DNA from 3 places in the Mixta intestinalis genome. Region 3 is predicted to be linked to each of the others. Evidence: riboswitches for the same ligand, from Rfam matches in the RefSeq annotation. Region 3 holds a riboswitch; each other region holds the start of a gene.
The links. Region 3 has a riboswitch for thiamine pyrophosphate ahead of thiC (phosphomethylpyrimidine synthase ThiC). Riboswitches for the same ligand answer to the same signal wherever they lie in the genome.

Region 1 (3,018 bases), 1.4 Mb from region 3:
GGCCCAGTCGCTGTGTCGAGGGCGCAGCGCGGTTAGCGCCGAGGAAAGCGTACAACCGGTGCCATGCGTGTTGCGGGTAGCGATGCGCGGCGCGGTAAAGCGCTGCGCGCCGTGCTGGGTAAACAGCCAGTCCGGGCTTTCAGTATCGCTGAGATGCCCGCCTTTGATCAGCACCGCCTCGCAGCCCAGATCCAGTAGCGCTCTGCCCTGCTGTTTCATCTCATTTTCATCGCGAGCGGGGCGGGTTTCCAGCAGCGCCGCCGCCTCCGGCAGGTTAGGCGTAATCAGTGAAACCTGCGGCAGAAGACGCTGGCGCAACGTTTTGACCGCCTGCGGCGACAGCAGCGCATCGCCGCTTTTTGCCAGCATGACGGTATCGAGCACAATCCAGGGGATCACGGCACGGCTCAGCCTTTCTGCAACGGCCTCTACGATATCACTTTCTGATAACATGCCGATTTTAACGCTGTCGATGCGCACATCCTCCAGCACCGCATCCAGCTGCGCGGCGACAAACTGCGGCTCAACGCGATAAACCGAACGGACGCCGCAGGTGTTTTGTGCCACCAACGCGGTAATTACGCTGGTACCGTAAGCGCCCAGCGCGGAAAAGGTTTTTAAATCAGCCTGAATACCTGCGCCGCCGCTGGGATCGGTACCAGCGATAGTTAACGCATTAATCCGCATCATTTCAGTTTCTCCTCGTTCAGATTCCACAATGCATCGAGAAATGCCGGAATGAAGCTGCCTGGCCCATGCGCTTCAGATGCCGCCTGCGAGCCTGCACAGGCCATAACACAACAGGCACTGGCGACGTGCTGTAATCTGTCACCCGGCAGCGCCGCAAAGCCCGCAACTACCGCCGACAGCGCGCAGCCCGTACCGACCACGCGCGTCATCAGCGGCGATCCACCATGCACAGCAAACGTACGTTCGCCATCGGTCACGTAATCCACCTCGCCGGTTATGACGATGATGCTCTGGCAGCGCTGCGCCAGATGCTGCGCGGCAGCCAGCGCCTCCTCTGCCTGATGTTGTGTATCCACACCGCGCCCACCCACCTGTTGTAGCGATAACGCAAGAATTTCAGAGGCATTGCCGCGAATAGCGGCGGGTTTTAACGTCAGCAGCCGCTGGCAAAAGGCACTGCGCATATCCAGCGCCCCTACCGCGACCGGATCGAGCGTCCAGGGTGTAGCGCTGGCGCTGGCCGACTCTACCGCAGCCTGCATGGCTTTAGCGCGCGTGGAGGTCAGAGTACCGACGTTAATCAACAACGCATCGGCAATAGCGCTGAACTGTGCCGCTTCATCGGCATCAATAACCATCGCAGGCGAAGCGTGCAGCGCCAGCAGCACGTTAGCGGTAAAGGACTGGACCACATCATTAGTCATGCAGTGGATTAGCGGCGCGCGCTGGCGGAAGAGAGAAAGAGATTGCGCAACAAGCGCGGTATCAGGCAGGTCAGGTTGTTTCATAATGCTCCTGGCCGGCGCTTAAGAAGGCAATGCCGGGCAGGCATCTGACTTCCCTACGCTGGCATTATCCAGATCAGGTGGTACGGGTATTTCTCAGCCTTCACAAGGAAGGGCACCCCGAGTCATTATTACAAGTTGTTGGGATTCAACATTAATCCTTGTCAGGATAGTAATGCCAGCAGAGAAGCTTGTAAACGGTGAAGAAGGCCTTTTTGGGGTATGTGTAATATGGTTAAGTGATAAGATGTTTTCTTTCGTCACAAAAAACAGATTACCCCAACCTCATTTTATTTTGTTGTGCCTATGGTTATTGTTTGTAAAATAAGCACGATGATAATTTCTGTAGCAGGTAAAAGGATTTATGAATCAGTATACCGTTGGCTCAACGGGAGGGATGCGCCCTAACGTACTGGGAAAAGGACAGGCATTAAGCGGTGATCAAACCACTACTGGAGCAAAACTTATTCCTTCTCTGTCAGTAGGCCATATTCTTGGGCGCCGTCCAATTGTTCTGGGGGACAAAACTACGCCTTGCCCAAAATGTGGTAAAGAAGGGAAGATTATTGAAGCCGAACCACACCGCAGAATTCATCAAATACCTGTTGCCGTCGACAGATGTGCTGTTTTATGCGGCTGTCCTTCTGGATCTAACCGAATCATAGCCCCTTTGGGTCCGATAGGCCCAGGTACATCCCCTTCTTATGCGCCAGCAAAATATCAGGCTGAAACGTCAACCGCAGCCACCACTCTTGTTGCCTCTCAACAGCAGCAGGCAGAGCCAGAGCAATATGCACAGTCAGCGAAGAAGAAAACTGGCACAGACGCTGGTTTTGCCGTTCTCCCATATGGTGGTACTACAGAAGCCTGGCAGCGTCTGTTATTCACAGGCACCCCACCAGCAGGAGCCAAAGCGCTATTTGCTACGCTGAACGGCGCAGACAAAAGTTATAAAGCCGGTTCGATTATGCTTCTGGTTGATCCTGAAAAGCAGGATAGCGAGCAGATCGCGCATATGCAGGCAGCAAAAGCACGGATTGATGCCGCGCTGGAACCGTTAACCCACGAAGAAGCTAATTTCCTGCACAAACATTACGCCACCATAGCTAATTTCACCAGCATTGCAGATAAAGGTATTGGCCTTGCTGCCGAACCGGTTGGTAAATATTTTGAGAACATTGAAAAAATTTTGAAAGAGATCCAGGAAACTTATAAAAACGCCTATATGACGCGAGGCGCATTAATTGGTGAGCAGTTCTATGTTAAACGTGCTCAACTATTCAAGGAACTTGATCGTATACTTAAAGTTGGCTTCCTTAATAAAGGAATGAAACTCGGTGAATACCACAAATTAAAAAGTGCGCTTGGTTTATCAACTAAATCGATAACTCATAAATGGAATGAAACAGGCATTAGCGATATCGAAGGTTATGCAACGCACATCGAACGGGCAGCTAAATACGTTAAAGCAATGCGATACACAGGATATATCGGGATTGGTTTTAGCGCTTTTCATTCAATAAACGAAATCAATGAGTCTTGT
Region 2 (3,018 bases), 1.3 Mb from region 3:
GCTGAAGCCCTGGCGAGCACCATCAACTATGACCGCCAGTAGCGGCGGCAGTAGCAAAAGCAGAGCCAGCGAGACAATCAGTATGTCGCGTAACAGACGGCCCACGCCACGGTTGGCGGCACGCCATCCGTTGAGCGAGATGTCGCCGGTCGGCAGGGCTTTGCTGAGCCGCTGGCTTAGCATAACCAGCCCCAGGCAGCAGACCATCTGCAACAGCGCCAGCAGAGCGGCCCTGCCCGGATCGTAGTCGTAGCTTAACGCCTGGAAAATAGCCAGCTCAATGGTCGTGGCCTGTGGGCCGCCGCCGAGCGATAATACGGTGGCGAAACTGGCGAAGCAGAGCATAAAAATCAGCGCCGCCGCAGGCAGGATCTGACGGCGCAGCCACGGCCATTCCACCAGACGGAAAAAATACCCGCCTTCCATACCTAACTGGGCGGCCAGCTGGCGCTGCTCACCGGGAATATTTTCCAGCGCTTGCATCAGCAGACGCGTCGCCAGCGGCAGATTAAAGAAGACGTGCGCCAGCAAAATCCCCTGCAACCCGTAAGGCGAGAAGTGATATTCGATACCCAACAGGGCGCAGAGTTGTGCCAGCCAGCCTTCGCGCCCATAAACGCTTAACAGACCGAACACCGCCACCAGCACCGGCAGCACCAGCGTCATTGCACAGAGGCGCAGCAGGAGCCGACGGCCAGGGAAGCGCCGTCGCCAAAGCGCCCGCGCCAGCGGAATCGCCGGGATCACTGACAGCAGAGCGGAAAGCAGTGCCTGCCAGAAAGAAAAGGCGATGACGTGATGCAGGTAGCTATCCTGCATCAGGGCGCGCCAGTTGCTGTCCGGTGCGTTAAACCAGAGCGCGCCAAACGCCAGCAATGCCACGCCAGATAACAGCGTAGCGGTCAACAATCCCGGCCACAGCCAGCCGGGGATCAGCGGCTGACGGCGCGTTGCCATGTATTAATCCATGTGGCACGCTGTTGCGCCACCTGCTGCGGCGTAAACTGCAACGCGTTTTTTGGCACGGTCAGGCTGTTAAAGCCTGGCGGCAGCGTGATATCGGTTACCGGATACATCCAGTTGCCGGTGGGGATGGTCTGCTGAAAGGGCTCGCTGACGATAAACTGCATAAACTGCTGCGCCAGCTGCGGCTGCGGACTGTTTTTTAACTGCGCTGCCACCTCAACCTGTAAATAGTGGCCTTCGGCAAAATCAGCTGCCGCGTAGCGATCTTTGTTCTCGGCAATCAGGTGATAAGCAGGGGAGGTGGTGTAGCTCAGCACCAGATCGCCTTCCCCTTTCAGGAACAGCCCATAGGCTTCGCTCCAGCCTTTGGTGACGGTAACGGTTTTCTGCGCCAGCTTCTGCCACGCCTGTGGCGCTTCGTCGCCATACACTTTTTGCATCCACAGCAGCAGCCCCAGCCCCGGCGTGCTGGTACGCGGGTCCTCGTAAATCACACGCCATTTTCGATCGCTTTCTGTCAGCTCTTTCAGGCTTTTCGGCGGATTTTTCAGCTTGTTTTTATCATAGACGAAGGCGAAGTAGCCGTAGTCGTAAGGGATAAAGGTACGGTCATGCCAGCCGCCCGGCAGCGCCAGTTTGGCGGTGTCTACTTGAGATGCAGTGAACAGGCCGGTCTGTTCTGCCGCCGCTACCAGATTATTGTCCAGCCCCAATACCACATCGGCCTTACTGTTTTTGCCTTCCATACGCAGACGGTTTAACAGTGAAACCCCATCTTCCAGCGCGACAAATTTCAGTTCACAGCCGCACTGCGACTCGAACGCTTTTTTCACCGCCGGGCCTGGGCCCCATTCTGCGGCGAAGGAGTCATAGGTATAGACGGTCAGCGTGGGTTTGGCGGCAAAAGCAGGGGCAGACAGCAACAGCAGAACGGGCAAAACTTTTTTCAACACGTTGCGCTCCTTGAGGAGAATAAATAACAGGGCGCATGATCTGAGGACGTAACGCATCTCAAATCCCTACGCCGGTATTAACCGGATCAGGTTCGACGGGTCTCTCTCAGTGAAGCAGCGCGTCAGCGAACGCTCGCGTCTCTCCACACCCCGTTGAGAACGGCTTAGTGTAGACTTTTCGTCAAATTAACGAAAGTATCAGGATTCAGGTGGTGCGAACCAGGCTGATTTAAAGTCAAACCAGCCGAGCGTGTTCATGCGCATGCCGCGCATGCTGCGCTGTCCTTCCAGCACCAGCCAGTGATGAAACAGCGGATGCAGGTAGTGATTCTCTACCAGCTTTTTACACCAGTCTGCCAGCGTCAGCTGCTGGTTGCGCCAGCGTCCGGCGTCTCCCTGCCAGTCAATATCAATGCAGTACTGTAGCAGCGGCAGTTCGTAGAGCAGGGCGAAAACGGAAAAACCGAGCGGCAGCGTAAAGTTGGCGCTGCCGAGCCAGATATCACTTTCCGCTGCGCCGTGATGCCAGTTAACATAATCGATCTCCTGCACGTTCAGCTGCACATTATGCTCTGCCAGCAGCGGAACCAGCAGTTTAATCAGGGCACGATGTTCACTGTGGTCACGGTAGCTGGTCAGCGTCAATGAACTGAGGCCCACCGGTTTGGCAACCTGCTGTGTATCCTGCCGATGGTGCCAGCGCGGCAGTAAGCCCCACGCCGGGAACCAGTAGCGTTGATAGCCGGGGCTGGCATGGTTGAGCAGGGCGACCGGATTGAGCAGCGAACTGACCCAGCGGCGTACCTGTTCATCACGCCCTTTTGTCGATCGCCGATCGAACAGCAAAAAGTAGCAGCCTTCTTCCAGACGACTTTCCTGCGACGTTTCTTCTTCCCGATCTGCTTTATCACCCTGAACCTTCACCCCCGCGTAGTCCAGATCCTCACCGATATCGGGCAGAACCCAGATATTGACCTCATCAATCAGTGCGCGATAGCCAAAATAGTCATCAAACGCCTGAATTTTTAGCTGGGATTGCTGGTTAAGCTCAACCAGGTAAGGGCCAGTACCAACCGGATGACGGTTATAATCGGGCAAC
Region 3 (3,018 bases):
CGCGCGCGTGGCTTTATATTCCGGCAGATAGCGTCCGGCCTGACGCATCATCCATACCGGCGTAACATCTACCGGCTGGCGCAACAGGGCTCGCAGGTAACGATCGTTTTTCAATTCGCTCATCATAGGCTCTCTCAAATACAGGCGCCTGGTGGCAGCCGTTATGGCCGACAGTTAAACAAGTTTGCTGTCCTGTCGCAACCGTTACGGTTGTTCATCCACCGCGCGGCAAAGCGCCACCGTATCTTCAATCAGACGGCGCGCCACGGTGCCGGCAGGCGGCAACAGCGGCAATGCGTCATAGCGAAACCAGCCAGCGTCAATCAGCTCGTTATTATCAATTTGCAGCTCGCCTTCATCATATTCCGCCATAAAAGCCATCATCAGCGAATGAGGGAAAGGCCAGGGCTGAGAAGTGACATAACGCAGATTTTTTACCCGCACATTGCTCTCTTCCATTACCTCACGCGCTACCGCCTGCTCCAGGGTTTCCCCAACTTCCACAAACCCTGCCAGTACGGTGTAGATGCTGTTACGATGACGGGCATGCTGCGCCAGCAGGATTTTGTCATCGCGGCGGATCGCCACAATGATGCAGGGCGCAATTTGTGGATAGTAGCGCTGGCGACAGTGCGCACACAGACAGGCGTTTTCACTGTTGCTGAGGTGCATTTCATGACCGCAGTAGCCGCAGTAGCGGTGCGAACGTATAAATTCCGCCAGCTGGACGCCACGCCCGGCCAGCTGAAACAAGCCGCTCTCAAGATCGATAATCTGCCGAATCGATCCCATACTCTCGCTGCGATTCTCGCGGATCAGCCAGACGGTATCGCCCTGCCATTCACCGATAGCGGCCCCGCGCGCACCGGTTAGCCCCAGCTCCTGTGCCGTACCGAAAGGTAATTCACCATTTGGCAACCATATTTTCTGTTCATGGCTGACAACCCACCAGCCAGCGTCTACGCTTGTTAGTTCTCGTTCCATAGGAAAGCACCCTTTGCTTCAGCACGCTTTTTGTGACTGGCACCGTAATTATTCTTAAAACAGGAAAGGATACGGGACACGGCCTCTGTACTGATGGTAATTATAAGTAGCGGTAAGACTATAACTCACGGAGACAAACATGCTTAACCAGTTAAACGTTCTGACCGAGCGCGTAGGTGGCCGTAATGAACTGGTAGATTTTTGGCTGAATGCGCGCAGGCAACTGTTGGTTGCTTATTATCAAGTGGTCGGCATCAAGCCGAATAAAGAGTCTCTCACCGCGCTGGATGAACAGGCGCTTGATAATTTTTGTCAGAACCTGGTGGATTATCTTTCTACCGGCCATTTCAATATTTATGAACGCATCATTGAAGAGATGACCGGCGACAGCCCGCTGCTGGCGGCAGCACAGATTTACCCCGGCCTGCAAGCCAATACCGAAACTATTATGCAGCTATATGATTCTCATCTGGAAGCAGCTATCGATCACGATAACTGTCTTGAGTTTCAGCAGGCGCTTTCTGAAGTAGGCGAAGCGCTGGAAGTGCGCTTTACGCTGGAAGATAAGCTGATCCAGCTGGCCTACGATAATAATCTGGCCTCGTTACAACCGGCTAACGATCAAACTATTACGCGCCCCGCGTAACAGCAACCCAGGGTAAGAACCCCTTGTAGTTTCTTAAACGCCCCTTTATGCTGAAGGGGCTTTTTTATGACCTGATGTCGCGTAATGCGCCGCTGGTCAGGGGCGTCAGCCAGCCTGACGCCCGTTTTTCATCTTGTCGGAGTGCCTTTTAGGCTGAGACCGTTTATTCGGGATCCGCGGAACCTGATCAGGTTAGTACCTGCGAAGGGAACAAGAGTACAGAACTTTTCACGCCGTCAGCGCAGGCTGATGCTGTGTCGTTACTCCTTCCGAACTCCGGACAAGCAACGTTCCTTTATCTGGAGATTGCTATGTCTGCTAAACCTACCCGTCGTGAACAGCGCACTCAGGCGCAACAGTTTATCTCTTCCTTACAGGGAAGCGCCTTCCCTAATTCGAAACGCATCTGGATCACCGGCAGCCGCCCCGATATTCGCGTACCGATGCGTGAAATTCAGCTTAGCCCCACCCTGGTCGGCGGTGATAAAAACGAGCCGCGTTACGAGCCTAACGAAGCCGTACCGGTTTACGATACCGCGGGGCCCTATGGCGATGCCGAAGCGGTAATTGATGTTCATCTGGGTCTGCCGCGCCTGCGCAGCGACTGGATCGCCCAGCGCGACGATAGCGAACAAACCCAACTCAACTCCAGCTATAGCCAGCAACGGCTGAAAGATGAAGGTCTCGATCACCTGCGTTTCGATAATCTGCCGCATCCGCGACGGGCGAAACCGGGCCGCCGGGTTACGCAGCTGTACTACGCGCGTCAGGGGATAGTGACGCCGGAAATGGAATTCATCGCCCTTCGGGAAAATATGGGCCGCGAACGCATTCGCAGCGAGGTACTGCGCCAGCAACATCCGGGGCACGATTTCGGCGCCCGGCTGCCGGAGAATATTACCCCGGAGTTTGTGCGTCAGGAGGTAGCCGCCGGACGAGCCATTATTCCCGCCAATATCAACCATCCGGAAGCGGAACCGATGATTATTGGCCGCAACTTTCTGGTGAAGGTGAATGCCAATATCGGTAACTCCTCCGTCAGCTCCTCTATCGAAGAGGAAGTCGAGAAGCTGGTTTGGGCGACACGCTGGGGTGCCGATACCGTGATGGATCTCTCCACCGGGCGCTATATCCATGAAACGCGCGAATGGATTCTGCGTAACAGCCCGGTTCCGATTGGCACCGTCCCCATTTATCAGGCACTGGAGAAGGTTAACGGCATTGCTGAAAACCTGACCTGGGCACTGTTCCGCGATACGCTGCTGGAACAGGCGGAACAGGGCGTGGACTATTTCACCATTCATGCTGGCGTGCTGTTGCGCTATGTCCCGATGACGGCGAAGCGCCTTACCGGGATCGTTTCCCGCGGCGGATCGATCATGGCGAAG

Region 1: another riboswitch for thiamine pyrophosphate. It lies ahead of thiM (hydroxyethylthiazole kinase); the one in region 3 lies ahead of thiC (phosphomethylpyrimidine synthase ThiC).
Region 2: another riboswitch for thiamine pyrophosphate. It lies ahead of thiB (thiamine ABC transporter substrate binding subunit); the one in region 3 lies ahead of thiC (phosphomethylpyrimidine synthase ThiC).

The regions. Positions count from the first base shown of each region.
Region 1 is NZ_CP028271.1:2,017,872-2,020,889, forward strand. It holds gene thiD (bifunctional hydroxymethylpyrimidine kinase/phosphomethylpyrimidine kinase) at 1-690, opposite strand, end outside; gene thiM (hydroxyethylthiazole kinase) at 687-1,478, opposite strand; TPP riboswitch at 1,512-1,608, opposite strand; gene C7M51_RS09560 (PAAR domain-containing protein) at 1,951-3,018, shown strand, end outside.
Region 2 is NZ_CP028271.1:6,498-9,515, forward strand. It holds partial or broken gene thiP (thiamine/thiamine pyrophosphate ABC transporter permease ThiP) at 1-957, opposite strand, end outside; gene thiB (thiamine ABC transporter substrate binding subunit) at 933-1,919, opposite strand; TPP riboswitch at 1,965-2,082, opposite strand; gene sgrR (HTH-type transcriptional regulator SgrR) at 2,118-3,018, opposite strand, start outside.
Region 3 is NZ_CP028271.1:3,385,183-3,388,200, forward strand. It holds gene hemE (uroporphyrinogen decarboxylase) at 1-123, opposite strand, end outside; gene nudC (NAD(+) diphosphatase) at 205-984, opposite strand; gene rsd (sigma D regulator) at 1,124-1,630, shown strand; TPP riboswitch at 1,758-1,857, shown strand; gene thiC (phosphomethylpyrimidine synthase ThiC) at 1,942-3,018, shown strand, end outside.